DNA from 2 places in the Candidatus Planktophila dulcis genome. Region 2 is predicted to be linked to the other one. Evidence: riboswitches for the same ligand, from Rfam matches in the RefSeq annotation. Region 2 holds a riboswitch; the other holds the start of a gene.

Region 1 (15,033 bases), 260 kb from region 2:
TGTTGAAAAGGTTGAGCGCTTCTCAGGTCCCATCATGCAAGAGCGCGAATACATTCTCTCTAACGCTCGGGATCTCGTCATGCGCAAAGATTCACATCGCATAGACCTCACCTTCGGTGAAGTAGTACTTGCAAAGCTTGCACCGCGCGGTGTTGATACCGACCAGGTTTCATGGAACACATGGCGCCAACTCGATGGTGTGTGGCATATCGAACTTCACTATCCAAACCGTGATGGCAACGGCGTTGCAACATGGAACTTTGATCTCGCTCGTCGCGCACTGGATGCATCCGATGACAATGGCGCATGGCTCATTGATGAAGAAGCTCCAACGCGTATTTCAACTTCTGCAATGATTTACTCAGAGCCAACTCATCCATCACGTTTGGAAGAGCCCAAGATAGAGCCTGAGATTGTTCGCATTGCAGATTTAATCAATGCAATTGATGAAAAACCTGAGACTCCACGCCTTGCAGTTATTCGTGAGACTCCAACAGCTGCAGATTCTCAAGATGGCATTACATCCCGAGCAAAGGTTCCTTCATGGGATGAAATTATGTTCGGCCGTAAATCTGAAGAAACACCTGAAGATAATTAATTAATACTGTACACAAGTAGCGGCACAGAGCTTTCAATCACACTATCGCCACCATGGTGGCCAATCATTGCGCCCTCTTTATCGGCGCGATCAGGATCCAGCAGAACGACATCTGCTTGAGCAATTGCAATCACATCACCAGCGCGCTCTGCAGCATCGAGTGAGACATGAGGACCAAAGAGCCCTGCAGTGATAGCGCTTGCTCTTGTGTGCATGGTGACCTTAGAAGCTAGAGCGCTCTCCCACCGTGCAATGACTTCCTTCTCAGCGTTAGCACTATCGCTAGAGAGATAGAGATGGCGCATCCGTGGTTCACCAGCAATGAGTGCAACATCTGTCAGTAGTTCGTTATCGCGGCCCAACACAATCTTCTCGCTCGCATTGATCATTCCGTGATCTGCAGTCAGCCACATTCTGGTTCCACGTGGCAGCTTCTGCATCAAATTCTTTACCAATTCATCAATGCTCGTCAGCGCTGCCAGCCACTTATCGGAACCCACACCATCTGAGTGACCTGCTGAATCCAAATCATTGACATAGAGATAGACAAAAGATGGCGACTTTTCAAGAGCTGCAACAGTTTCAGAGATGAGATCAGCTGGAATATTCGCGCCTTTATAGTTCGCTCCACGAAAGACTGCGCGCGTGAAACCTGTATTTTCATATCTCTTTGCTGCAACATGTGTTGTGGTAATTCCTGCAGCAGTTGCGCGCTCAAAGAGAGTCGGAACTGGTTGCCAGATCACCGGATCCACGCGTTCATCCCACTTAAGAGTGTTGAGAATGCGGCCACCGCTACGAGGAACTTGAACTGTGTAACCCAACATGCCGTGAGCACCTGGCATCTCACCGGTTGTCAGCGTTGCAAGACTTGTCGCTGTTGTCGATGGAAAGGATGTCGTCACAGTTCCATGCACGGCCATCGCAGAAAGTGATGGAGCAACGGAAGCATATGCACTTAAAACATCTGCGCCGAGCCCATCAACCAGAAATACCAGCTCTCGCCCGCTTGGACTATTCCCGCATTGAATCGAATCATGCGCTGTTGTTAATCCTAAACTCGAGAAGATCGAGGGCATGATTTGCGATAAATGCACGGCGCTATCTTCTCACGGGTAGCAATTGATGTGCTCTGGGGGCGTGTAGGTACCAAGATTTAGCACTATCGCTTGGCAGAATACGCGCCATGGCAACGAAGAAGGCAGCAGCTCCAAAGAAGTCAGCGAAGGTCGTTGGACCTAAGCCAGGAGAATTTCCTGGCAAGATCGTTGATATCGATGTCTCTTCAGAAATGTCTGAATCATTTCTTGAGTATGCATACTCAGTTATTTACTCACGTGCTCTTCCTGATGCTCGCGATGGATTAAAACCAGTTCATCGCCGCATCCTTCATCAGATGAGCGATATGGGTCTTCGCCCAGAGCGTGGCCATGTGAAGAGCGCACGTGTTGTCGGTGAAGTAATGGGTAAGTTGCACCCACACGGTGACTCAGCAATTTATGACGCACTCGTTCGTATGGCGCAATCATTTTCAATGCAGCTTCCACTGATTGATGGCCACGGAAACTTCGGTTCACTCGATGCTGGCCCGGCCGCCATGCGTTACACAGAAGCACGTCTTGCTTCCGCTGCGATGTCGATGGTGGCAGAGGCAGATGAGAACACAGTCGACTTTGGCCCTAACTACGATGGACAACTTGCTGAGCCTCTTGTGCTTCCAGCAGCATTTCCCAATCTTCTTGTAAACGGCGGTTCAGGAATTGCAGTGGGTATGGCAACCAATATGGCGCCACACAACCTTGGTGAAGTAATTGCAGCAACGAAGTTTCTGATTGATAACCCCAAGGCAACGCTGAATCAATTGATGAAACATATGCCTGCTCCAGATTTCCCAACGGGTGGAGAGATTGTTGGACTTGAAGGCGTGCGTGAGGCATATGCAACCGGTAAGGGTTCATTTAAAATCCGCGCATCTGTTGAAATCTCTAAGGTCACATCCCGCAAGATGGGCCTTGTTATCCGCGAGCTGCCCTTTAACGTGGGACCTGAGAAGATTGTTGAACGTATTGCAGATCTTGCAAAGGCGAAGAAAATTCAAGGCATCTCAGACATCATCGATCTCACCGATGGCCAGACGGGCACCAACGTTGTCATTGAGCTCAAGAATGGTTTTGAACCTGAAGATGTCCTAGAAAAACTCTTCAAACTCACACCTATGGAAGATGCCTTTGCAATCAACGCAGTCGCACTCGTCAAGGGCAAGCCACAGACGCTAGGCCTTAAGGAACTCTTGCAGGTCTTTATCGATCACCGCATCGAAGTTGTGCGTCGCCGCTCAGAATTTCGTAAGGCAAAGGCAGAAGATCGCCTCTCACTCGTTGATGGCCTACTTAAAGCGATTATCGATATCGATAAGGTCATCAAGATCATTCGCGGTAGCGATGATGCAGCAGCTGCAAAAGAGAAGCTTATTAAGGATTTCAAACTTAATGATGAGCAGGCCACCTACATCCTGGATATGCCACTTCGCCGTCTGACAAAGATGAGCAAGCTTGAACTTGAAACAGAGTCAAAAGAGCTCAAGGCAATCATTGCAGCCCTTGCAACTCTTCTGAAGAATGAAGATGCGATCCGCAAGCAGGTCTCTGATGAGCTCACTGCGGTATCAAAATCATTTGCAGTTCCTCGCCGTACTCGTATCGGCAAAGAGTAGTTACTTAGGCAGTAGTACTGCTGTTCCCTTTTCATGGGAGAGAAATTCCAGTGTGTGGTTCGGTAGCGCCTTTGCAAACTCGTGCGCCATATCTTTCTCACCATCACGGCCGGCATCATCGATCACAACAATGGCGCGTGGGCTTAGCTTTGCAACGCACTCAGCAATGGCTGGATGACGAGCCTTGGGATTCTTAGATCCCGGTGGGCCATCGACAAAGAGAAGATCAATAGATGAAATATCGCCTAACTTTGATAGGTCATACCAATCCACACCAGATGAGTGTGGTGTAAGAGGTGCAATGCGGATATCAACGTTGGTGATGGCGTGAGATGTAAGAAGATTCTCAGTTTTACCTGCATATTCGGCTGAATTATCAACGCTAAAGATCTTTGCACCAGGTGCGCTCACAGCAAGGACCAGAGTCGACATTCCAGATCCCAAATCAAGGATGCGAGAAGGCTTAGAACTCTTGGCCAAATCTAAGAGAGTCAGCAACACATCAGGAGATGCCGCCCAACTACGAGTTGAAGGGATAGGTGCTTTGAGATCTAAAAGCTTGATGAGTTGGGCGTAATACTCACTCTGTCTGTAGTGCTCCCATGATGCATCGCTCTGCGCCTTTGCGATGCGACGTATATCTCTTTCAGGTGAGACTAATTTGATGAGTTTCTCATTGATGCGCTTGATGATGCGCAGCTGATAGATGGAGAGGGCAAGTAATGTGAGAGCAATCAGTAGCAAGATGACGCTGAGCATTTGGCGATTCTAGAGTGATTACAAGGTAATCGGAATACTGTGGGAAGATACGCCAAATGATTGCCACTACCGCTCTTGAACTCCGTGCTGGAGCGCGCCTTTTAGTATCAGGCGTGAATGTGCGCATCAATCATGGCGACCGTATTGGATTCGTTGGCCGCAATGGCGCTGGCAAATCAACTCTTGCCAAGGTCCTTGCCGGTGAAAATCTTCCTGCAGGTGGCGGCGTTCAGCGCACAGGAAAGATTGGCTATCTCCCCCAGGATCCGCGCACAGGTGAAGATCAAGGAACCGCACTCGATCGCATCCTGTCTGCTCGCGACCTCGATCAAATTGCAGCGCGCATGACACAAGTAGAACAAGAGATGGCAACGACAGAAGGCGCCGAACTTGAAAAAGCACTTGAGCGATACACACGCGTTGATGCAGAGTTCTCAGCTGCCGGTGGATATGCAGCAACATCTGAGGCAGAGGCAATTGCAACTTCTCTTGGCGTCACAGAAGCTGTCTTTCATAACCAGCTCGACACACTCTCAGGTGGTCAGCGCCGTCGTATTGAACTCGCTCGCATCCTCTTCTCAGGGGCAGAAACTCTTCTTCTCGATGAGCCAACAAACCACCTTGATGCCGACTCCATTATTTGGCTACGCAACTACCTGATCAACTATTCAGGTGGACTTGTCATCATCTCCCACGATGTGAACCTGATTGAAACAGTTGTCAATAAAGTCTTCTACATCGATGGAAACCGAAATGTCATCGATGTCTATAACATGGGCTGGAAGCAATACCTCTTGCAGCGCGAACAAGATGAGCATCGCCGCAAGAAAGAGCGCGCCAACGCTGAGAAGAAAGCTGAAATCTTGCAAAAGCAGGGCGAGCGAATGCGCGCAAAGGCTTCAAAGGCAACAGCTGCTCAAGGCATGTTACGTCGTGCTGAAAAACTTCGCTCATCTCTTGAAGATGTCCGTGTTAGTGACAAAGTGGCAAAACTTCGTTTTCCAACCCCTGCTCCTTGTGGCAAGACTCCCCTTTCAGGTGAAGAGCTCTCAAAGAACTATGGTTCTCTTGAAATCTTTACCGACGTTTCATGCGTGATTGATAAGGGTTCTCGCGTTGTTATCTTGGGACTTAACGGTGCGGGAAAGACAACACTTCTTAAGATCCTTGCCAATCAACTTGAATCTGACACAGGAAAAGTTGAACATGGCCATGGTCTCAAACTTGGTTACTACGCCCAGGAACATGAAATGCTCGACTTCGAGCGCACCATTCTTGAAAATATGATGTCTTCTAAAGATGATCTTCGTGAACCAGAAGCTCGAAATGTCTTAGGTTCATTCCTCTTTGTCGGCGATGATGTTCATAAGCAGGTGAAGGTCTTATCTGGTGGAGAGAGAACTCGTTTAGCACTGGCAACCTTGGTTGTATCAGCAGCCAATGTTCTGCTCCTTGATGAGCCAACAAATAACTTAGATCCAGCATCACGTGAAGAAATCCTTGGAGCCCTCGGTGAGTATCAAGGCGCTGTCATCATGGTCTCTCACGATGAAGGAGCTGTGCAGGCACTTAAGCCTGAGCGTGTGATCTTGCTACCTGATGGCGATGAAGATATTTGGAAAGATGAGTACTTCGACTTAGTTTCAATCGATTAAAGCTTAAGCGTCAATCTGCTCGCGATCGATCTCAGCAGTTGCAATGAATTCTTTACGTGGGGCAACATCTGAGCCCATCAAGAGTTCAAACATACGCTCTGCAGCTTCACCATCTGGAACAGTGATCCGACGTAGCGTGCGAGCATCAGGATCCATTGTGGTCTCACGGAGCTGATCTGCATCCATCTCACCAAGGCCCTTATAGCGCTGAATAGGTTCCTTCCAACGCTTGCCGTTCTTCTTCAAATCTGCGGTGACCTTCTTCATCTCATCATCTGAGTATGTGTAAAGGTATTCACCCTTCTTGCCACCCACACCCATTGTTTCAATGCGGTGAAGAGGAGGAATAGCTGCAAAGACGCGACCAGCATCGAGCATCGGGCGCATATAGCGATACATCAAAGTCAAAAGTAGACAGCGAATATGTGCGCCATCAACGTCCGCATCTGACATCAAGATAATGCGGCCATAGCGCGCTTCATCGAGTTCAAATGATTTACCAGAGCCAGCGCCAATAACCTGAATGATCGATCCGCACTCTTTATCATCAAGCATCTGAGATAGAGATGCCTTTTGCACATTAAGAATCTTGCCGCGAATAGGCAAGATTGCTTGGAATTCTGAGTTACGTGCAGCCTTGGTTGTGCCAAGGGCAGAGTCGCCCTCAACGATAAAGAGCTCAGTGCGAGTGACATCTTCAGAGCGACAATCAGAGAGCTTTGTGGGAAGAGATGAAGATTCCAGAGCATTCTTACGGCGCTGAATATCTTTATGAGCGCGTGCGCTAATACGCGTGCGTGAGGCATTTGCAATCTTTTCCATGATCAACTTGCCATTTGCTTTATCAATGCGGCGCGTAGTGGAGAAGAACTCCTTCAACTTATCGGCCACTACCGTTGAAACAATCTTGGTAGCAGCTGCTGTACCGAGTACTTCCTTTGTCTGTCCTTCAAACTGTGGTTCAGACATACGCACTGTGACAACGGCTGTGAGACCTTCCATGACGTCATCTTTGATGACATCGGCTTCGTTCTTCTTCAAAATTCCTGCACTACGCATCGCCTCATTAAAGGCCTTCGTGATTGCCCGCTCAAAGCCAAGCACGTGAGAGCCGCCCTTAGGAGTTGCAATGATGTTCACAAATGAGCGAAGCGTGGTGTCAAAGCCCACGCCCCACTTGAGTGCAATATCAACCTCCATATCGCGCTCAACATCGGTTGAGACCATATGGCCCTTGTCATCAAGGACAGGAACTGTCTCTTGATAATGTCCTGATCCGTAGATGCGAATAACTTCACCGACGGGTGCATCAGGTTGTAAGAAGTCGCAGTATTCAGAGATTCCACCCTTATGGAAGAAGACTTGTGTGCTCTTCTCCTTCTTGCGGTTATCGTTGACAGTAATTGCTAGCCCTGGAACTAAAAATGATGTTTGACGTGCTCGTGCGTAGATATCCTCAAGATCGAGCTCAGCCTCTTTAAGGAAGATCTGACGATCTGACCACCACTTAGTACGTGTCCCCGTTACTTTGGCAGAAATCTTTCCAATGGTGCGAAGTCCTGATTGCGGTGTGAATTCAGCTTTCGGTCCATCGCCATCGAATACGCCTGCAACTCCGCGCTTAAATGACATCCAGTAAATCTTGCCATTACGGTCAACTTCCACATCAAGACGTTCTGCGAGTGCATTCACAACTGATGCGCCCACACCGTGAAGGCCGCCAGATGCCGCATATGAACCGCCGCCGAATTTTCCACCGGCATGTAGCTTTGTCATGACAACTTCAACGCCAGTTAGACCAGTCTTTGGTTCCTTATCAACAGGAATTCCGCGACCGTCATCGTGTACTTCAACAGATCCATCTGATTCAAGATTGATTTCAATCTTCTTGCAATGACCGGCTAGCGCCTCATCCACAGAGTTATCGATAATTTCCCACAAGCAATGCTGTAAGCCGCGAGAATCGGTAGAACCGATATACATTCCTGGGCGCTTACGAACGGCATCGAGACCTTCAAGGACAGCCAAGTCTTTAGCGGTGTAGCTATCTTTAGAATCCACCGCTGCATCGAAGTTCAATTCATCTGCCACGGTGGCAAAGGTTATCTAGCCAATGGTTCGCATCTAGGTAAGCGCGCCGAAGGTCTCATATATTGATTGGCCGGGGTGAGATATCCCCTAATTATCGATATTTATACGCTCGGATAGATAAAAATTTACAATATTGGAATCATTTTGCCGAGCGGGGAATAAAGAGAACTGGCATGATGTTCCATAGATATACAAGAACTTCCCACCTAAGCGATATGGAGAGCGCGATGACCGAGCAAGTAATCCTCGAATCCACACCTCTAAATGCCCTCGATCGATGCGATCGTTGTGGTGCACAAGCTTACGTGCGTGCAACTCTGGTAACAGGTGGCGAATTAATGTTCTGTGCCCATCACGGCAAGGAATATGCAGAAAAGCTTAAGACCGTTGCAGCAAAGATCCAGGACGAGTCAGAGAAGCTGGTAGAAGTTAAGTAACTTAATCTTTAAGAATGCCCTTATGCGAACCATCGCATAAGGGTTTTTCTTTTGATTGACCACAACCACAAAACTTTGGGTTCTCCATCGTTTCAATCAGATTGCCTTCGGCATCGACCATATCAACGGTTCCTGTGATGCGGATAGATCCGCTCTTAGGGTTGATAAAGACCTTCGCATCAGCCACGGATTAAACCTACTTTTTAATCGAGGTAATCGCGTAGTGATTGCGAACGTGATGGGTGGCGCAGCTTTGACATCGTCTTTGATTCAATCTGACGAATACGCTCACGTGTCACACCGTGGACTTTGCCGATCTCATCCAAAGTCTTTGGCTGACCATCGGTAAGTCCATAACGAGCCTTGATGACATCTGCTTCACGGTTGGTAAGCCCACCGAGAACCTGCATCAACTGCTCCTGCAAGATAGTAAATGTCACTGATTCCTCAGGCTTTACAGCTTCAGAGTCTTCAATCAAATCACCGAATTCAGAGTCGCCTTCTTCACCTAGTGGTGTGTGAAGTGAGATTGGTTCGCGACCATACTTCTGCACTTCAACAACCTTTTCAGGTGTCATATCGAGCTCTTTAGCGAGCTCTTCAGGTGTTGGTTCGCGTCCTAGATCTTGAAGCATCTGGCGCTGCACACGTGCCAACTTATTGATGACTTCAACCATGTGAACAGGAATACGGATGGTGCGAGCCTGGTCTGCCATCGCACGGGTAATTGCCTGGCGAATCCACCATGTGGCATAGGTAGAGAACTTGTAGCCCTTTGTGTAGTCGAACTTCTCAACTGCGCGGATAAGACCGAGGTTTCCTTCCTGGATCAAGTCAAGGAAGAGCATTCCGCGACCTGTGTAGCGCTTAGCAAGGGATACAACCAGACGAAGGTTTGCCTCCAGCAAGTGATTCTTTGCGCGCTTTCCATCTTCAACAATCCACTCAAGCTCGCGCTTGAGTTTCTTATCAATCTTCTTTGTATTCTTCAGTGCTTCATCAGCAAAGAGACCTGCCTCAACACGTGTTGCAAGTTCCACTTCAAGCTCTGCGTTCAGTAGTGCAACGCGGCCAATCTGCTTGAGGTAATCCTTCACAGGGTCAGCTGTTGCACCTGCTGTAAGAACTGTCTGCTCTGGTGGAAGGCGCTTGATTTCAATCTGAATAAATCGAGCTTGCTCATTGAAGTAATACTGCAAATCTTCAAGGTTCTTCAAATATCCCTGATTAACGGCTTCTGCAATCAACTTCGCTGACTTCTCATTGAAGGTGCTCATCGCAAATTGCTGTTGGATCTGCTTAAAAGTCAGCGCCTTAGCATCTGCCTGATCAATATTGTGCTTAGGAGCAACGTCAACGCCTTGAATACGGCCATTGATAGCTTCAAGAACGAGGTTCACATTCTTGAGGTCCTTCTTATGCTTCTCGCGCTCATTCTTATCTTCTTCTTCATCTTCTGCATCAGTTTCCTGCAGCGTAAAGGAGCCAGCTTCATTCTTAGTCTCATCAGAGAGAGTGACAACGCGTGGCTGATCTTTACCATCTGATTCAGCATCAATGATTTCAGATGCTTCAGCAATCAGTGTTTCAACATCTTCAAGTTCAACTTCTTCAACAACAATCTCATTGCCATCTTCATCAAGAACTATGGCAGCTTTGCCGCCCTTAACATCTGCCGCCTTGGGATCTTCCTTAGGTGCGATCAGTGCAAGCTGAGCCTTAGACAGGATGCGACTTGGTGCGCCCAGTCCTGCCTTGCGGGCCTTCTCTGTGGCATCTGGGATTACTTCATCGAGCTGACGCGCTTCCAGTGCGAGCGCCATAAATTCTTTCTTCACTGCCTTGCGATAATTATCGATACCGCTTGCTGCAAGTGTTTCAACAATCTCTTTCTGACGGGCAACAGCGTTCTTGAGATCAACGAGTTGCTGTACTTCCTTAGGAGAGAGATCTTTCTTGAGCTCAACCTTGGCAGGCTTAACAGGCTTTGCGGCAACCTTCTTCACAGGTGCGGCCTTTTTAGCAGGAGACTTCTTAGCAACGGCCTTCTTTGCAGGAGCAGATTTCTTTGTAGCTGAGTTCTTCGCAACAGATTTCTTTGCTGCTGGCTTTGCCGCAGCTTTCTTGCTCTTTGCCTTGTTTTTGAGCGCACTAAATACAGCCACAATTGTCCTTTTGGTTTTTCTTCGAACTGCTCGAAGTAATACCTATATTGTACCTGCAACATCCAAGGCGTGCCGAATCGCATCGCCCATCGCCTCAGCCTCAACCAAGAATCCATCGTGTCCAAAGTCAGAACTGATGACTATGGGGGCGCTTGCAGTCGGAACTAGCTCAGATATCTCAACCTGAAGTCGAGGTGGGAAGAGGCGATCGGTATCGATAGAGACCACAACGACCGGCACTGTGATGGCCTCAAGCGCTGCAGCCACTCCTCCACGGTCGCGTCCGATGTCATGAGAGTTCATGGCATCTGTCAGGGCGATATAGGTATTGGCATCAAATCGCTTGGCAAGCTTTGTGGCCTGGTGATCTAGGTATGACTCAACGGCATATCGGCCAGTCTCATCACCTTGGAGCTGGCGACCAAAGCGCACATCCATCTCAGATTCAGTGCGATAGGTCAGATGAGCAATGCGACGGGCAATACCCATGCCTTCGATGGGCCCGCGGCTCTGTTCGTAGTAATCACCATCGTTAAAGTGTGGATCAGATTTAATGGCCCTGATTTGAATAGCTGCAGTTCCAATTTGATCGCCTGTGGCAACAGCTGAGGAACCAATGGTGCAGATAGCTCCCACGCGATCTGGAAGTTGGACAGCCCATTCCAGTGATCTCATTCCACCGAGTGATGGTCCTACTGCCAATAAATACTTCTCGATTCCGAGCGCATCACTAAAGGCCACTTCCGCATTGACCATGTCGCGAATAGTGATGATAGGAAAGCGCGAGCCATAACGCTTTCCATCAGGTGCGATGCTCGATGGCCCCGTTGATCCCTGACAGCCGCCAATAACGTTAGGACACACAATGAAGTATTTATCGGTATCAAATGCAAGGCCAGGTCCAACCATCTGAGGCCACCAACTTGTGACATCAGACCATCCTGTCATCGCATGGTTAACTAAAATCGCATTGGATTTATCCGCATTCAGCGTTCCCCATGTTTGATAGGCGATAGTGATATCAGGAAGAGTCTCGCCATTTTCAAGAAGCAGGAAACCAATCTTTACAAATTTACGATCACCTGGCTCATCGCCCTCAAGCCACGCACCGGTGACATCGAAGTTGGGAGTTCTACTCATAGATAAATCCTTCACGCACTTGCAGCAACACATGATGTGTAGCTACCTGGTCGTCACCCGGAGCACCCCACCGCGGTGGAGGGTTGCCGTCTCATCAGCCGGGGCTATCGATGAGAACTCGTGACCACTACATATATTACCCGAAGATTGCCGCCACAACTTTGGGGTGAAGCTGCGCTCGCATCGCAGAAAATGACTGTGGTGGCCAGCCCGCGGTAAAGACTCGGCGCAAGAGATGGGCCAATGAGTATTGATCATCATCGCCCAGCGCACGGTCTAACCCCTTATGGGCCAGTGCTCCCTCGCCCCGTTCATATGCCATCGCTGCAAAGAGACAGGCAACAGGGGCTACAAATCCACGAGGTGCAATACGCAGTAGATCTCGCCACATCACCCAGTAGTAATCAGTGCTCTCATCTGCATGTGATCCCAATGCAAAATCGCGCACCTGGATATCACTCAGGCGCCCAATAACACGAGCTGCAAGCTCTCTATCTTCTGCACCACGCCCCTCGCGATATTCACCTGCTAAATCAATGATGGCTGTTGCTCCATCGCGCTGCAGCTCTTGTATCTCTTCACTATCGCTACTGACCCAGAAGGCATGCACTTCATCTTGCCACGCACTTTCAAAAGAAGATGGCACAGCAGCAATGGATTGCACCAAACCATCAACACTTTCAAATGGCATGGGATGTCCTGCAATGACATGTTCTGCAGCGATACGTGATGAATCTAAATCTGGAACAACGCTTCCTTCCGGCGGGCAACATGTGAGATCCGAGCAGAGCATCGAGCGAAAACGATTATCACGCACAATCAAAGACTCTTTAATATCAATACCAGCACGCACAAGCGCTGCAGATGTATTGATTAGAACATTCTCAGGATCTACTGCGCCGGCCCCCACATATGCCACAACAAATGCGCCATCTGCTTCATCGCGCAGAAAGTGCGATGCAAGAAGGTCATAACCACTTGCCTGCAAATCACTCGGCATATCAACGCGCATCGCCATCCCCACCGCCTCATCTTTGAGTGCAACAAGGACTAAAGAGTTCTGTGGGTGATACCCGATGAGAAATGGAATTGCTGCAAGGAGATCATGTGGGGAGGTAAGAGTTGTCATATAAGCCTTTCAGGGAAGTGGGTTAACGTGTAAAGAGAACAGGTGGTGTAAAACGAGACGGTGCTGCAACAACGGTGATCGGAACGATGGAGACGGTTTTAATCTCACCAGGAATGCGTAACTTCACGCCCTGCACGGTGAAGTCACCATCCCAGCTGGTTATGAGCTGCACGAGATAGTGGCCAGGGGTTGAATAGGAATGTCGAATTTCCCCATCTGGATACGGAGCTCCTGCTTTACGCGTTGCAAAGATGACGCCATCGCCGTAATGCCAGATGAAGCTGGGCTTGAGTGAGACCTCAACAATCTCACCAACAATTTCAATCTTCTTCGTGACAACATCTGGAATATCGCACCAGAAGAAGACAGGAACTTTGATTAATGGTTGAAAAGATGGTGAGTAAGAAATACCTGCCGTTGGCAGCATCTCAACCAACTTATCGCTTAATGATGTTGCACTTGCTGTGGGCTGTGGTGTGGGCTTCTTTCGCACCACAGGTTTTTTGGTCGATGTCACTACCTTTGGCTTTGCAGTTCCTGTCACCTTTGGCTTTGGTGCAACAGGCTTTCGCACAATCGCTTTACGTGTCTTGGCAGGAGCTGGCGCCACAGCTTTCTTTTCAACAGGACCACTTCCTTTGCGTCCCTCAATAACGATCTTTCCATCTTGGGTATAGACATCAATACAAGCCCTTTCAATGCAATCTGTGGCATGGGCTGGCAGTGAGAGTGATGTCAGGAGCAGTGAGAGTGTAATTAGCGTCTTCATGCGCGGCAGGGTAGATGCGCACGCACCACTTCAGAGTTCAAAAAATGGCAACTGTGGATACTCTAGGAGTATGGCTGCGCGAGATGGTGATGGATGGATTGAGTGCGCATGCGGCTCCAAACATTGGGGCAAACATGGCGCAGCAGGCTTACTGATTATTCGAGATGGCGCCATCTTCTTACAGCATCGTGCACCCTGGGTTCACAATGGCGATACATGGGGCATTCCAGGAGGAGCGCGCGACTCACACGAATCGATTATTGATGGAGCAATGAGAGAAGCCGTTGAGGAGACAGGGATTAATCCTGCAGATCTGCAAGCCGTTCACACCTTCACCGATGATCACAATGGCTGGAGTTACTCAACTGTTATCGCTCTAGCAAATGAAAACCTTGAAGGCCATGAACTCAACGATGAATCACATGAAGTGCGCTGGGTGAAATTCGATGATGTCACTCGCCTGCCGCTTCATCCAAGCTTTGCAAAGACATGGCCGCAGGTGCGCACCATCATTGATGAATTAGAGGCTATCGCGTAAGCGTTTAAGTGAATCGCGCACAATCGCTGCATCACTTGTGCGCCATAGCGGCGGCATTGAGTTAAGCAAGACACTTCCATATCTCTTAGTCACAATACGTGAATCAAGAATTGCAACAACGCCTCTGTCATCAATGCTTCGAATTAATCGCCCTGTCCCCTGCGCCAAGAGCAGCGCTGCTCGTGGAACAGAGACCTGCATAAATCCACTGCCACCTGATGCATCAGCTAAGGAAGAACGTGCAGACATCACCGGTTCGTCAGGACGTGGGAAGGGAATGCGATCGATAGCAACCAAAATACAAGAGTTACCTGGCACATCCACACCCTGCCAGAGAGACATCGTGCCCAAGAGAATTGATGTCTCATCCTTTGCAAAGCGCTCCACCAATGGGCCAACAGCATCTCCACGCTTTTGGGTGATGATCGCAATCGGTAAATCCACTAATACTTTGCGCAGATGGGCATCTGCTGCCTCAACACCACGCCATGAACTAAAGAGAGCCAATGTGCGCCCTCCTGCTGCATCAATGAGTTCACCGAGTTCATCGAGTACTTCTTGACTTGGACCATCGCGTCCTGGTTCGGGTAGGTGCTTTGGCATATAGAGAACACCTTGATTGGCAAAATCAAAGGGAGATCCCACATCCAACATCTGCACATTGGCAGGATCGATATCACCAGGTGCTACTTCAGAATCAGTATCTGATCCCACAACAAAACCAATACTGCGAGCCATCGCATCGAAGTTATTTCCCACAGTCAGCGTTGCCGACGTTGCAATCACAGGATTCTGCGTCAACAAATTACTGCGCAAGATATGTGAGACAGAAAGCGGTGCTAAATGCAGCGTTGAAAATGTTGGTTCATACCAGAGCACATGTTCATTACCCATCTTCAGCAACTTGCCTGCAGTGGTTGCAATCTCTTGCACGGCGCCCTTAACACGCGCCCGCTCTGCATTCTCATCAGGATCGATAATTTCATCATCGGCGTTAATCAACTGCACAAGGGCGGTTGCCGCCTCTTTCACCTTACGA
Region 2 (15,033 bases):
CAGGTGTGTGCGGCGCTGTTCTCGTTCTTCTTGTCACTAATGAAGGTTGGAGCTGGTACACAGCACTCGGAGCAAGTATTGCTGTCGGTGCACTTCTCGGAGTTCTTATCGGAACGCTCGTATCCAGGCTAGGTATTCCTTCATTCGTTGTCACACTCGCAGCATTCTTGGCATTCCAAGGCGTCCTTCTCTTGCTCGCAGGTGAAGGTGGAACCATTCCTATTGCAGATAAAACTATTTTGGCTGTTGAAAATAGCAACATGACACCGATGCAAGGGTGGATCCTCTGGGCAGTTTCATCTGCTGCTTATGTCTTGGGTGGACTCAGTCGCATCAACTCTCGCCGCAAGGCAGGTCTTGTCGTGGAACTGACACAACTTTGGGCGATGAAAACAATTGCCCTGTTGATCATCACAGGTGGTGCTGTCTATCAACTCAATCAAGAGCGTGGACTCTCTGCAACCAATAGCACTAAAGGTGTTCCTATCGTTGCACCACTAATTCTTGTCATCCTTATTGCTGGCACATTCTTGCTATCTAGGACAGCTTTTGGTCGCCACATCTATGCAGTCGGTGGAAATGCCGAAGCGGCGCGTCGCGCAGGTATCAATGTAAAGCGCGTTCGCACGATTGCATTCGTACTCTGCTCAGCACTTGCTGCAGTTGCTGGAATGCTCTTTGCATCTCGCATGAACTCGATTTCGCCATCTACCGGTGGATCTTCAACACTTCTCTATGCAGTGGGCGCTGCTGTCATCGGTGGAGTTTCACTCTTTGGCGGTAAGGGCCGCATGCGCGATGCAATCCTCGGAGGGCTTGTTGTGGCTGTCATTGATAACGGTATGGGACTTCTTGGATATGGTGCAGGAATTCAATACCTAGTAACCGGTGCTGTTCTCTTGGTCTCAGCTGGCGTTGATGCGATTTCTCGTCGTGGAGCGCTAACAAACTAAACAATAGGCACGGATTTGTTGCATCAGCCAAAGGCGCGTAACCTTTCGCATGCAACTCCAGCGGGAGTGGTGAAATGGCAGACACGCAAGTCTTAGGAACTTGTGCTCCGGCGTGCGGGTTCAAGTCCCGCCTCCCGCACCATCAACTGTTGATTTAATTGCCCCATGGCAAAGCAATCTCCAGCAAAGATAAAGAAGTTACGTGGCGAAGCCATGCGCGCTGCAGCCGCTCGTAAAGCTGCCCGAGTGGCATCTCAATGTGAAGTAACTCGGGGCGAAGTAGATCTAGATGCATATGCCAGCGTCGATGGGCCATGGCGCGAACTAGGCCTTGCTGCTCCTGCACGCAGAGCACTCATTGATGAGGGCTATTACAAGCTCAGTGACTTACGCAAGGTATCTCTAGATGCCATCAAGGATTTACATGGCATGGGCCCAAACGCCATTCGAATCCTCACAACAGCAATGAAAAAGGCCGATCTCTCCTTTAGAAAGTGATCTTGCAAGTAACTTGCAAAGAAGATTGATAGGCGATTTTTCATTTTAATTTCTTCCAGTTAATATCTCCCACGTTCACGAGTTCTACGTATTAGCCCCGGCTCAGTAGACGGCAACCCTCCACCGCGGTGGGGTGCTCCGGGTGACGAACAGGTCAGTTAGCTGGCAAGTGCGAATTTCAAAGCTGAATACATCGCTCTTGCTGATAACTGACACCTACTGCGATGGAGAAATACATGTCTAGCAATTGGTCCTTCGAGACTCTGCAAATTCATGCAGGGCAGACTGCAGATCCAACAACAGGTGCACGCGCACTTCCGTTGTATCAAACAACTGCTTATCAATTCCGCGATACAACTCACGCGGCAAATCTCTTTGGTCTTGCCGAACTAGGCAATATCTACACGCGCATTATGAACCCAACTCAGGATGCAGTTGAGCAACGTCTTGCTGCCCTTGAAGGTGGCGTTGCCGCACTCCTTCTTGCATCAGGCTCTGCTGCAACAACATTTGCAGTCATGAATGTTGCTGAAGCTGGCGATCATATTGTTTCAAGCCCAAGCCTCTATGGCGGCACATATAACTTGTTCCACTACACGCTACCTAAGTTTGGCATTGAAGTAACTTTCGTTGATGATCCTAATAACCCAGAATCATGGAAGAAAGCTGTAAAGCCAAATACCAAGGCATTCTTTGGTGAGACTATTGCAAATCCAAAGAATGAAATTTTGGATATTAAGGCAATCGCAGATGTTGCTCACTCAGTCGGCGTTCCACTTATTGTGGACAATACTGTTGCAACACCATACCTAATCAAGCCAATTGATTTCGGTGCAGATGTTGTTGTTCACTCAGCGACTAAGTTCCTCTCTGGCCATGGCAATGCTGTTGTTGGTGCAATCATCGATGCTGGAAAGTTCGACTACGCCCAGCACCAAGATCGCTTCCCAGGATTTAACAAGCCAGACCCTAGCTATCACGGTCTTGTCTTCTCACAGGCTCTCGGCGTTGGTTCAGCCTTCGGTGCAAACCTTTCTTACATCTTCAAGATTCGTTTGCAACTTCTCCGTGATATCGGAGCCGCGGTTTCACCATTTAACGCATGGTTACTTGCACAAGGTCTTGAGACTCTCTCACTTCGCATGGATCGCCATATTGAAAATGCCAAGGCAGTTGCAACATGGTTAGAGGCACATCCAGATGTTGAAAAGGTCAACTACGCAGCACTTAAGTCATCCCCATGGAACGCACTTGCTGCCAAGTACGCACCTAAGGGACCAGGCGCTGTTCTCTCCTTTGAACTCAAGGGTGGGGTTGAAGCTGGAAAGAAGTTTGTTGAATCACTCAAACTCTTTAGCCACGTTGCAAATATTGGTGATGTTCGATCACTGGTAATTCACCCAGCAACAACAACACACTCACAGCTATCACCAGCTGAGCAACTTGAAGCTGGTGTTACACCTGGTCTCGTTCGTTTGAGTCTTGGATTAGAAAACATCCAAGATATCAAGGCTGACCTTGAAGATGGATTTACAGCAGCTCGAGGTTAATTAATAAAGCTATAGATCAACAGAAGGCCGCCACATGCAATCACCATTGCTGTGGCGGCTTTTGTATTTAGCCATTTCTTTCCAGCGCTGATGAATGTTAAACCGAGCAGAATTACTCCAGGGATTATAAGAATAAGGCTGTGATTGAGTACATCGCTCTTACCTGTCTGATATCTCAAATTGATCAGACCTACTGCAAGAAGTAGGTAGCCGCCCATACGAAAGTTATTGATTCGCTGCATATTCATAAGATGAGGATAAAGCAGAAGGGCGCCGGTTTCCCGACGCCCTTCCCTAATTAATTAAGTTAATTAGTGATCTGCTGCCATGCCTTCAGCGTGTGACTTCATGCGAGCGATCTTCAAGATTGTTAGACCGAATACACACTTAGCAAGTACGTCTGCGATTGTGTAACCGACCTGTACACCTACGAATGATGACGCTGTTGGATCGCCGTTCATTCCAAGGATGTATGAGATTGGGTATACGCCCCATGTAGCAATGAGAAGAAGACGCAAGCGTCCGATTGTCTCTGCTACACCAGCTGGCTGGCGCTCCAATGACTTTCCAAGCTCTACGAATAGTACGTAGAGGATGTAAAGGAATGGGATTGTTGAAAGAACACCGTAAAGGATTGCTGTGTTCTTGTCAGATGTAATTTCACCTGGGTAACCAAGAGCGATCATTGCAGCTGATGCTGGAACGAGACGCATGATAAGTGACTTTGAAACTTCTTTAGCAAGTGCAAGTACTGCAATAACTTCTACGAGTAGAAGTGGAACAGTAAGAAGCCAGTCAACATAGCGGTATGCCTCGTTGAATGCGCCTTGCTCGCCTGAAACGTTTACGACCATACCTTCTGATGCTTCGTCGAATGAGTTGAAGATTCGGAAGTAGTGGTAGCCAGCAATGAATGTAACCATTGATGACATAACTAGAGCATTGCGGTACTTAGGAAGCACGCGGGACTGTGATACCAAGGTATAGACAGTGCATGCGAGCATTGAAATCAAACCGAATGAAAATACGTTATAAACGAGGTTCCATTGGTTGCTGTCGAGTGTTACTGACATGTAGTAAGCCTCCATGAGTGCTGTTTCACTACAGACCATTCGGTCCATACGGTCTGCAATCCATGAGGACCTCGAGGAGCCTCAGTGAGTACCGACAAATGAAATTGTGGACTATCTGCAAGCAAATTGCAGTTAAAAATGTGAAAATTCTGTGACTATTTTTCCCAGATTGAGCGTGGGCCAGAGGCAAAATCGGACTTTTCACCCAGAGATGTAGCCTTACCGGATGCTCACCCAACTCAAGGACCTGAAGGCCCATCACGGCTTTACCGGCCTTGCGATCTCGCGCTTTATCTCCAATGTGGGCAATGGAGTCTCACCGATTGCCCTGGCCTATGGCGTCTTAAGCCTTCCTGGGTCGACAGGTAAAGATCTCTCCATCGTGATGGCAGCTCGCTTTGTGCCACTGCTTGCCTTCATGCTCTTTGGAGGAGTCCTTGCAGATCGATTCCAACGTAATCGACTTGTTGGTGGAAGTGACATGATCGGAAGTTTCCTTGCTGCAGTAAGTGCAATCTCCCTCATCGCAGGTTTTTCAAGCACATGGTTGTTAGCTCTTATGGGTGCGCTCTTTGGAATTCTCAATGCCATTTGGTGGCCAGCTATGTCAGGTGTTCTTCCAGAGATTTTGCCTAAAGAAAAATTGCAAGAGGGAAATGCAGTCATTGGATTGCTTACCAACTTCGGATACATCGTTGGAACTCTCGGTGGTGGAATTCTCGTCTCAACAGTGGGCGCAGGATGGGGACTTTTAGTAGATGCCATCAGCTTCTTTATCGCTGGAGTTATTGTCTGGTACTTGCCGATTATCGGAAAAATCAAAGATAAGAGCCCAGGCATCATTCATGATTTAGCGGTTGGCTGGAAAGAGTTCATTTCTCGCAGCTGGGTTATTGCGATGGTTGTTGCATTCGCACTCATCAATATGGCTTTTGAATCAATGCTTTCAGTTCTAGGTCCATTGAACTTTAGTGATCCTATTTCTGGACCTAAGCAGTGGTCTTATAACTTGGCAGGGCTCTCTGTTGGAATGCTCATCGGTGGAATATGGGTGCTCAAGGTAAAGATTGGCCGGCCACTCTTTCTGGCCATGATTCTCATTTCACTCTCTGCTGTGTGGGACTTTGCGCTGGCCTTTGATGTGCCGATGTTCTTCTCAGTGATTTCAGCTGTCATATCAGGGATAAGCCTTGAAGTCTTTATGGTCACTTGGAATACCTCGCTCCAAAGCCATGTTCCTGAAGAGTCATATTCACGGGTGAGTTCTTATGACACTTTGGGTTCATTCGGCATCGCACCTCTTGGAATAGTTATCGCTGGCCCATTAGCGATGCATTTTGGAGTCAATACGATTCTTATTGTGACGGGTATAACCACCCTCATCGCAGCAGTGGCATCACTACTTGTGCCCTCTGTTCGAAACCTTCGAAACGATTAGGCTAATCAAGTGAGTACAGAGCCAATCCAGAGCCCTCCCAAATTGCGAGGTTGGTTCCATTTAGCTGCGACTCCCCTTGTCATCATCGCATCGCTTGTTCTCTTCATCTTGAGTGGTGAATCATTGAAGTGGGCAGTTGCTCTCTATTCCATCACCGCAATTATGCTCTTTAGCGTCTCTGCCATTTATCACCGTGTTCCTTGGATTCCTCGCAAGAAGAAGATCTGGAGACGTTGGGATCATGCAAATATTAATTTACTGATTGCAGGTTCATACACACCATTTGCTGTTGCGCTTCTCGATGATCGAGATCGCAATGTCCTGCTTGCAATTGTTTGGACGGGAGCACTTCTCGGTGTTGCCCTTCGTGTCTTCTGGGTAAACGCTCCCCGTTTTCTCTATGTTGCCAACTACCTTCTTCTTGGTTGGGTGGCAATCATCTACACACCTCAGCTCTATAAAGAGGGTGGTCTATGGGTGATACTGCCAATCATCATCGGCGGACTTCTCTACTCAATCGGCGCTATCTTCTATGCGCTCAAGCGGCCAGGGCGCAATGCAAAGTACTTCGGATTCCACGAGCTCTTTCACATCTTCGTGCTTGCGGCCTGGATTTCTCAGTATTTAGCAGTCTCATTCGCCATTTACCGAAAGTAGCTTGATGCCCTAATCTTGGGCTCTCATAGTGCATCCCCCCGAGTAATTGATTGAGAGATTGACGATGGCAGAGAAGAACTTCCGCAACTGGGTAGGTTTTCGCGAGGAAGCAGATCGCGCACCTGTTGCCAATCCTGTCGATCGCATCCGTGAACTGGAATCACAGCTTGCTGATCTCAAATCTCGTCGTGATATCACCGGACTAAGCCGAGAAGAATTTGAAATTCTCGCCACTGAAACTGCAATGGCGATGATTAAGTCAGCACAAGCACGTGAAGCGAAGGCAACCGCTGCTGCCGATCGTGTGATCAATGAAACAAATCGAACTGCAAAAGACACCCTTGAAGGTGCTGAAAATAAGGCGCGCAGCATTTTGGCTGGCGCAGAATCTCGTGGACGTAAATACATTTCAACTGCTGAAGCTGAAGCCTCAGAGATTGTGCGTGATGCCGGACGAGAAGCAACTGCTGTTGCTAATGCAAAAATTGCTGAAGCAGATTCGGCAGTAGATGCAAAGCGTCGCGATGCTGCGGCTCTGACAACAGCTGCTCGCCGCGAAGCAGAGCGCGTGATCTCAGAAGCTGCTGACAATGTAGTCGAATACCGCACCTGGCTTTCAGACATCATCGCTGAATCAGAGCGCCTCTACCGTTCACAGGCAACCGCGCTCTCAGCTGCTGAATCAGCAATTGCAGCTTCCCGCGAAAAACTTGATTCAGCATTTGCCCGCCTGACAAAGATGCAGCAAGTTGTTGATAATTCACTCAATGAAGATGGAACTGTCAAGAAGTCTGCGCCAATTCGCGTTGAAAGCAAGCGCACACGTGCTGCAATCGCTGCACCTAAAAAGACATCAAAGGCTCCAGCTAAGAAAATAGCTCCTAAGAAAAAACCAGCAAAGCGTAAGTAACTTCCATGGCTGCCAGTCGCGGTATCCAATACATCCCTGCAATCGATGGGCTGCGTGCTGTCGCTGTAATCGCAGTCATGTTCTATCACCTTGGCTTTACATGGATTCCAGGTGGCTTTCTCGGCGTTGATCTCTTCTTTGTGATCTCCGGTTATGTCATCACTCGCCTACTTCTTGATTCAATTGAACAGAGCGGTGGCCTAGATCTGCGAGGGTTCTATATCGCTCGTGCGCGTCGCCTCTTGCCGGCGCTTGTCTTCATGTTGGTCTCCACAACAATCGCAATCGGGATTTGGGCTCCAGATGCAATTAAACGTCTGCTGATTGATACTCCCTTTTCATTAACCGGCACGATGAATTGGTGGCTTGTAGCTCGTCATCAGGATTACTTTGAAAGTATCGGGCGGCCACCTCTTCTTCAGCACACCTGGTCTCTGGCAGTTGAAGCTCAGTTCTATCTTGTATGGCCTTTGATTCTCTACTTTATTCTTAAGCAATTCGGTAAGAAACATATCCCTCTTGCATCTCTTGCCATTGCAGCAGCCTCAGGAATAACTCTGCTTCTTGTATCTTTCTCACTCGATGCATCAAATGCCTCAAAGGTTAGCCACGTCTACTTCGGAACAGACACACATAGCATCGGACTCTTCTTAGGTGCAGCGCTAGCTGTGAGTTGGATTCCACAGAACTTCACTAAAACAGTTTCAAGGAAAGCACAAGACTTTATTGATGGTGTTGGTTTCCTTGGCTTTATTGGAATCCTTGCAGCATTTCTACTGATTGATGAGAATCAACCAACCCTCTACAAAATTGCATTTCCGCTTGCTGGACTGTGTGGAGCTGCAATCATCATGTCAGTAGTTCATCCTGCTTCGCGCTTTGCACCTGTTCTCCAAAACCCAGTGTTTCTCTGGATTGGTGAACGTTCATATGCCATCTATTTGTGGCATTGGGTTATCTTTCAAGTTACTCGTCCGAGTGTTGATCTCGCAGGTAAAGAGTGGGCTCTTTATTCTCTGCGCATTCTTATCGTCTTAGCTCTGAGCGATATCTCCTTGCGCTATGTGGAGCTTCCGATACGACGTGGGGTCATTCAATATTGGTGGAAGGGATTGAAATATCGGACTAAGAAAGAACGTTCTCAGCAGACTCGCACATTCTCCATCATTACCGTGATTGTTCTACTTCTAGCATCCGTTGTGAGCGTACGCGCCATTGGAATTGCTAACGATCAAAGACAGAGGCTTGAAGATTCACTCACAGCAACACCCACTGCCAACACTGAGGTTGTGAAAGATGGCTTATGGGTAACGGGAGACTCAGTCATCCTTGGAATTCGTTCGAAATTGGGAGAATCTCATCCAATCTCAATCATGAATGCACGCATTGGAAGACAAGCACCTGAGCTGCTTTCAGTCATGTTGCAGGATAAAATGGAAGCAGCCAATGTTCCAGTTATCTTTAACTTAGGAAATAACAATGCTCTAACCCGCGAGCAGACTGTGGCAATCTTTGAAGCGGTAAAGGATCAACCTCGAATAATCGTTGTTAACACAGCAGTTCCGCGCCCATGGCGTGAAGGAAATAACTCCCTAATTGCTGAGGTTGCTTCCAAATACGCTAACGTCATCATTGTTGACTGGAACGCGATTTCAGAAGGTCGCCCTGAATACTTCGCACCAGATGGTGTGCACTTAGTTCCCACTGGGGTTGATGTCTACGTCGCAGAAATACTTAAGCATCTAGATTAAAAGAAAAACCCCGCCCACTTTATGGACGGGGTTTTCTTCTTAACTATTTATTCGAACTGGCCAGCGAATCCGAAGGCCTTCGCAACACCGAGTGATCCATCAGCATAAACTGCGCTAACTCGGAATGATGTTGAGCCATCTTCAGACTTCTTTGCAAACTCAGCCGCATATGTTGTTCCTGAAACTTCAGATACAACGCTCCATGCGCCTTGGTTTGAGCGAGTCTCTACTTTGTAACCTGTTACATCTCCGGCTGGTGCCTTCCATGTAATGACCATGACGGCCTTTGAGCTATCTTTCCAATTTCCGATAAAGCGAGTTGGTGCTTCGCCTGTTGTTGCAGCATCTGTAGCAGCTGGAGTTTCGGCTGCTGCTTCCTCAGTCGCTGTTGGTTCTGCTGATTCTGACATCGTTGGTTCTGCAGCAGGTGTTGAATCATCGTTATCTTTACTTGAGTTAGAGATAACAATTGCACCGAGAAGTACTACACCGACAAGAACTGCAAGAAGTGTCTTGCTTGATGATCCTTGACGTGGCGCAGCAGATGGCGCTGACTTAGCCGCTGGCTTTGAAGCCGCAGGCGTTGTCGAGACATTTACGCGCGCAGAACCAGTTGCTGGAACTGGTGGGACAACAAACGTAGAAGATGCAGACTTCTTAGCAGGTGACTTCTTAACAGCCTTCTTAGGTGCCGCCTTCTTCGTCGTCTTCTTCTTCGCTACAACCTTCTTTGCAGTGGTCTTCTTCGCTGCAGTTTTCTTCACAACCTTCTTGGTTGTCTTCTTCTTAGCTACAGACTTCTTAGCGATCGTCTTCTTCGCAGGAGACTTCTTCGCGGTTGACTTCTTAGCGGCCTTCTTAGGTGCAGCTTTCTTAGCTGCTGTCTTCTTCTTTACTGCCACGGTATATCTCCTTGAGTTGAGTGACGCCTGAAATGCTTGTGCGGGTCGAACGATGGAATATAGGTGAAAGTTTAACCTAGGGTTTTGAGCAAAGTGATCACATGAGGAGCTATTGCACGGAGTGATTTCCCTCGATGGCTAATCGCATCCTTGTCTTCCGCGCTCATTTGCGCGCTGGAGAGCTCTAATCCATCGGGGCGGAAGATTGGGTCATAGCCAAAACCATGCTCTCCTATTGGAGCCCGAAGAATCCATCCATCGAAGTGGGCCTCTTCGCAATGGCTTCTGCCATCTGGTAAGTACAGAGCTGCAACACAGGTGAAGTGAGCACTTCTCTTTTCATCTGGAATATCACTGAGTTGCTGGAGAACTTTTGCAGTGTTAGCCGCATCATCTCCGTGGCTACCTGCCCACCGAGCAGAAAAGATCCCTGGGTCGCCCTTGAGGGCATCAACACAGAGTCCACTGTCATCTGCAATGGCAGGGATTCCTACGGCCAATGACATTTCACGAGCTTTCTTAAGTGCATTCTCTTCAAAGGTTGCGCCATCTTCAACAACATCATGCAGATCTGGGAATTGATCTAAGCCAACTAGATCAATCTCTCCAGGTGCTACGGCATCAAGAATGCGACGGAACTCTTCGATCTTTCCTTTATTGCGTGTTGCAAGTAAGAGCTTATGAGACATTTACTTTGCGAGAGCTTGCTTCTGAAGATTAGTCAAAGTTGCACATCCAGCAACAGCAAGGTCAAGCAGTGAATCAAGGAGCGCGCGATCAAATGGTGCACCTTCTGCAGTTCCTTGGACTTCAATGAAGCGACCATCCCCTGAACAAACAACATTCATATCAGTTTCGGCGCGAACATCTTCTTCATAGCAAAGATCAAGCATTGGCACTCCATCAATGATTCCAACGCTAATTGCTGCAACTGAATCTGCCAGTGGCTTAGCGTTTGCCTTAATGTGTCCTTGCTTCTGTGCCCATGAAATTGCATCTGCGAGAGCAACATATGCACCTGTGATTGCTGCTGTTCGAGTTCCACCATCGGCTTGGAGAACATCACAGTCAATAACGATTGTGTTTTCCCCAAGTTCTTTCATATCAACAATGCCGCGTAGGGAGCGTCCAACAAGACGTGAAATCTCTTGAGTTCGTCCACCAAGTTTTCCCTTGACGCTCTCACGATCAGAGCGAGTATGTGTTGCACGTGGCAACATTGCATATTCAGATGTGACCCATCCGGTGCCAGAATCCTTTAACCAACGTGGGACGCCTGGGGTAAATGATGCAACACAGAGAACACGAGTCTTACCAAATTCGACAAGCACTGAACCTTCGGCATGATCAAGCCATCCACGAGTTATTTTGATATCGCGAAGTTGATCTACTGTGCGTCCATCGTTGCGTGCCATCTCTTGCCCCATTTTCTTAACGTATTTTGATTAGAGAACTTGGTGTTGCACAGAACCCACTTCAGGCCCCAAGAATCGTCGTGCCAATACTTCAAATGCTTTTGAATCACCTGTCGAAAGGAATTTATGTGAAGCAGGTGTGCTGGAAGGCCCGCGGAGTAAGGAATTTTCAACGAGCACTCGGTAAAGGTCTTTTGCAGTCTCTTCTGCGCTAGAGACGAGTGAGACATCGTTACCCATCACATATGAAATAACACCAGTAAGTAGTGGATAGTGGGTGCAGCCAAGAACCAGCGTATCCACTTCAGCATCAATCATCGGTTGCAAATACTCGCGAGCAACTTTTGTGATTGCATCCCCCGACGTTTCACCACGTTCAACATATTCAACGAATAATGGGCAAGCAATAGATGAAATCTTTAATTGTGGAGCTGCAGCAAAGGCATCAAGATAGGCCTTGGAATCAATGGTTGCTCTTGTACCAATCACGCCTACCTTGCCGGTACGGGTTGCAGCAACTGCACGTCGCACAGCAGGTTGAATTACTTCAATCACGGGGACTGAATAACGCTCACGTGCATCTCTTAACATCGCAGCACTTGCTGTGTTGCACGCGATCACAAGTGCTTTCACACCTTGATCAACAAGGAAATCGAGAGTTTCGAGTGAGAAGTCGCGAACTTCAGCAAGTGAGCGAGGACCATATGGACCACGAGCTGTGTCGCCGATATAGAGAGTTGATTCATTTGGAAGTTGATCAAGGATCGCGCGAGCAACAGTTAATCCACCAACGCCAGAATCGAAGATACCGATTGGCGCGTTACTCATGGCGCAAGTCTAACGGTGAGAAGGCTTTAAGCCCAAAGAGTGCCGTCGAGCCCTTCGGTTGCTTCAGCAATCTGTGAGCCATAGATGCCCGTAGATAAGTATTTCCAGCCCGCATCGCAGACAATAAATGCAATATCTGCATCACGGCCATCGCGGAGAGCTTCATTACCCATTGCAATAGCTGCGTGAAGAATTGCACCTGTTGAAATTCCAGCAAATATCCCCTCTACTTCAAGAAGCTCACGTACTCGCTTTACAGAATCTTCAGCGCCCACAGAGAAACGACGAGTTAAGACTGTTGCATCATAAAGTTCTGGAACAAAACCTTCATCGATATTGCGTAATCCATAGACAAGTTCGCCATAGCGAGGCTCTGCAGCAATAATCTGAATATCAGGATTTTGCTCTCGTAGGTAACGACCTGCGCCCATCAATGTTCCAGTAGTTCCAAGACCTGCAACAAAGTGTGTGATTGTCGGAAGATCTGCAAAGATCTCAGGACCTGTGTTCTTGTAATGAGCCTCTGTATTAGCCGGATTGCCATATTGATAAAGAAAAACGTAATCTGGATTCTTTGCAGCTATTTCTTTAGCAACGCGCACGGCTTCATTGGAACCACCTGCAGCAGGTGAAGAAATTATCTCTGCTCCCCACATCTCAAGAAGTTGGCGGCGTTCAGGACTTGTATTCTCTGGCATCACGCAGATGAGTTTGTATCCGCGTACCTTTGACGCCATCGCAAGTGAAATTCCAGTGTTTCCACTTGTAGGTTCAAGAATTGTTGAACCTGGTTTCAAAAGACCATCACGCTCTGCAGCCTCAATCATGGAGATAGCTGTGCGATCTTTAATAGAACCTGTTGGATTGCGATCTTCCATCTTTGCCCACAAACGAACATTCGGAGCAGGAGAAAGACGAGGTAGACCGATAAGTGGTGTATTACCTACAGATGATTCGAGCGAGTCGTAACGTGCCAAAGTTAGCCGCCAGCGACAGCAGGCAAAATTGTTATTGAATCGCCATCTTTGAGTTGTGCCTCAAGTCCACCAAGGAATCGAACATCTTCATCGTTGACATAAACATTGATGAAACGACGTAGTGCACCATTTTCAAGAAGGCGCTCACCAAGACCGGCATAGTTAGCATCGAGATCTGTAATGACTGCAGAAAGGGTTGCACCTGCTGCTTCAACTGATTTCTGGTCCTTTGTGTATGGGCGCAGAATTGTTGGGATACGAACTTCGATTGACATGGCTCAATTATGTCGAAAAAACGCCCTGAACTCTAATCGAAGTCTTTAACCAGAAATTGTGACGGGCTCTTCGGTCACGACTCCATCAACGATGCGGAAGGAGCGGAACTCTGTTGCAGGTGCAATCTCTTTGCGTGTAGAGACTAAGACATAGTGTGCGCCAGGTTCGCCTGCGTAGGCGATATCTGTGCGAGAGGGATATGCCTCAGTTTCGGTATGAGAGTGATAGATCACGACAATCTCTTCATCGTTATCGTCTGCCTCTCGATAGAGAGCGAGGAGATCCTTGGGATCAAATTCATAAAAAGTTGGTGAGTGCGCTGCATTGATCATTGGTTTATGGCGAAGAGCTTTGCCCGAACCTGCTGGGCCAAGGATTACTCCACAGCACTCATCGGGGTATTCAACGCGTGATTGCTCGAGTATCGCATCAACGAATGCTTGTGAAATCTCGAGTGTCATAGCGCAATCTTACACAGAGATTACTTACGAACTACCGAGCTGAGATTCTTCATCTTCATCTGCATCATCAATCAGTGCAGAAAGCAGAGTCTCTTGAAGCCAGCCAAGCCAGGTATAAACAGCGTAAACCCCACGCAAAGGATCATCGGGAGATAAGAGCTCAAGCTCTTCATGCGAATTGTTCTCAACTTTCAATCTCACTCCAAGGGCTAAACGAATATCGTTAATTCCACCTAGCCATGCATTTGCATTGTCATGATCTAAATCGATAGTCCCATCATCGGAAGACTTCAGATGAATACGCATAGAGATTGCATGTGCTTGCTTCTTTTGGCGCAGTGTTGACTCTGTATATCTGCGAAATTCCGAAGCATCAACCTCATCGGCATATGCATTTGGGAGAAGCCGATGTAGAACTTCATCTTCAGGTGGAGAATCATGAGAGGTGATTCCAACCATCGCAGCAAGTGGATCTTCATGTCCATGGTCTTGGCGTTCAGCTAGCAACTCGATGATCTGCTCGCAGAGATTTAGAAGTACCTCTTTCTCACTATCGGCAAAGGTAGCCACATAAGAGTGGTCACCATGGCGACTAAAACCTTCAGTAGCTGTCATAACTGATCACCGCGTTGAATTGTTGCCCACAGTCCATATTCATGAAGCCGAGCCACATCATGTTCCATCTCTTCTCTACTGCCTGTTGAGACGATTGCTTTGCCCTCGTTATGCACTTGCAGCATCAACTCTGTTGCGCGTGCTTTGGAATACCCAAAGAGTTCCATAAAGACATAGACAACATAGGTCTGCAGATTTACTGGGTCATCCCAGACGACTGTGACCCAGGGTGTATCGCTAGAAAAGATTGCACGAATCTCTTCTTCAATCTTATCTGCGGTCTTGACCATCATCGGATAATGATATTAAAGATAGGGCTTAAGACAGCACTCCATAGTGAATCTGCAGCGACTGAGATGCGGAAGGAACTTACGCCTCGTGTTTGACCAGAAAGGTTGAGTGAGAAGTTTCCTTGAGCATCGGTTAGAACCGCTACATCCAGTGGTTTCCACTCTTTTCCAACCAGCTTTTCAAGTTGAACTGATGCTCCTGCAATCCGAGGTCGAATATTTCCTGTGATTACCTTGGCCACAGAAGACTTCGCAGTTCCCGGTGCGCTGATAACAAGAAGTCGATTAACCACGATTGGGAACTCAGAGCTTGCACCTTCGGTGCGCTCCCATGTCGAATCTGAATAGACGCGCACGGCTGTTGATTTTCCAACTAATACAGCTTTTTCAATTTTTCCATCAATGCCAGTTGTGACAGTGGCTAAAGTGCGCCAATTAG

What was found. A riboswitch is a leader RNA that binds a small molecule or an ion and turns the genes downstream of it on or off. The one in region 2 is predicted to bind S-adenosylmethionine.
Region 1: linked by a shared signal. The riboswitch ahead of metX (homoserine O-acetyltransferase MetX) and the one ahead of A1sIIA65_RS01125 (bifunctional o-acetylhomoserine/o-acetylserine sulfhydrylase) in region 2 are both predicted to bind S-adenosylmethionine.

What each region holds. Positions count from the first base shown of each region.
Region 1 is NZ_CP016777.1:468,227-483,259, reverse strand. It holds gene sepH (septation protein SepH) at 1-598, shown strand, start outside; gene A1sIIA65_RS02485 (alkaline phosphatase family protein) at 595-1,677, opposite strand; gene A1sIIA65_RS02480 (DNA gyrase/topoisomerase IV subunit A) at 1,785-3,311, shown strand; gene A1sIIA65_RS02475 (O-methyltransferase) at 3,312-4,070, opposite strand; gene A1sIIA65_RS02470 (ABC-F family ATP-binding cassette domain-containing protein) at 4,127-5,725, shown strand; gene A1sIIA65_RS02465 (DNA gyrase/topoisomerase IV subunit B) at 5,729-7,816, opposite strand; gene A1sIIA65_RS02460 (DUF7455 domain-containing protein) at 8,044-8,253, shown strand; gene A1sIIA65_RS02455 (CDGSH iron-sulfur domain-containing protein) at 8,255-8,440, opposite strand; gene A1sIIA65_RS02450 (RNA polymerase sigma factor) at 8,457-10,418, opposite strand; gene metX (homoserine O-acetyltransferase MetX) at 10,461-11,558, opposite strand; SAM riboswitch class IV at 11,569-11,684, opposite strand; gene A1sIIA65_RS02440 (DUF4192 domain-containing protein) at 11,695-12,687, opposite strand; gene A1sIIA65_RS02435 (hypothetical protein) at 12,710-13,456, opposite strand; gene A1sIIA65_RS02430 (NUDIX hydrolase) at 13,527-13,994, shown strand; gene A1sIIA65_RS02425 (ATP-dependent DNA helicase) at 13,977-15,033, opposite strand, start outside.
Region 2 is NZ_CP016777.1:212,480-227,512, reverse strand. It holds gene A1sIIA65_RS01140 (sugar ABC transporter permease) at 1-953, shown strand, start outside; tRNA gene A1sIIA65_RS01135 (tRNA-Leu) at 1,014-1,095, shown strand; gene A1sIIA65_RS01130 (helix-hairpin-helix domain-containing protein) at 1,119-1,451, shown strand; SAM riboswitch class IV at 1,525-1,629, shown strand; gene A1sIIA65_RS01125 (bifunctional o-acetylhomoserine/o-acetylserine sulfhydrylase) at 1,688-3,001, shown strand; gene A1sIIA65_RS01120 (hypothetical protein) at 2,998-3,249, opposite strand; gene A1sIIA65_RS01115 (bacteriorhodopsin-like) at 3,313-4,074, opposite strand; gene A1sIIA65_RS01110 (MFS transporter) at 4,301-5,512, shown strand; gene trhA (PAQR family membrane homeostasis protein TrhA) at 5,522-6,169, shown strand; gene A1sIIA65_RS01100 (hypothetical protein) at 6,234-7,079, shown strand; gene A1sIIA65_RS01095 (acyltransferase family protein) at 7,085-8,830, shown strand; gene A1sIIA65_RS01090 (hypothetical protein) at 8,878-9,732, opposite strand; gene rdgB (RdgB/HAM1 family non-canonical purine NTP pyrophosphatase) at 9,804-10,421, opposite strand; gene rph (ribonuclease PH) at 10,422-11,147, opposite strand; gene murI (glutamate racemase) at 11,178-11,975, opposite strand; gene A1sIIA65_RS01070 (PLP-dependent cysteine synthase family protein) at 12,002-12,952, opposite strand; gene A1sIIA65_RS01065 (MoaD family protein) at 12,955-13,227, opposite strand; gene A1sIIA65_RS01060 (M67 family metallopeptidase) at 13,273-13,689, opposite strand; gene A1sIIA65_RS01055 (DUF2017 domain-containing protein) at 13,714-14,304, opposite strand; gene clpS (ATP-dependent Clp protease adapter ClpS) at 14,301-14,594, opposite strand; gene A1sIIA65_RS01045 (glycosyl hydrolase family 18 protein) at 14,594-15,033, opposite strand, start outside.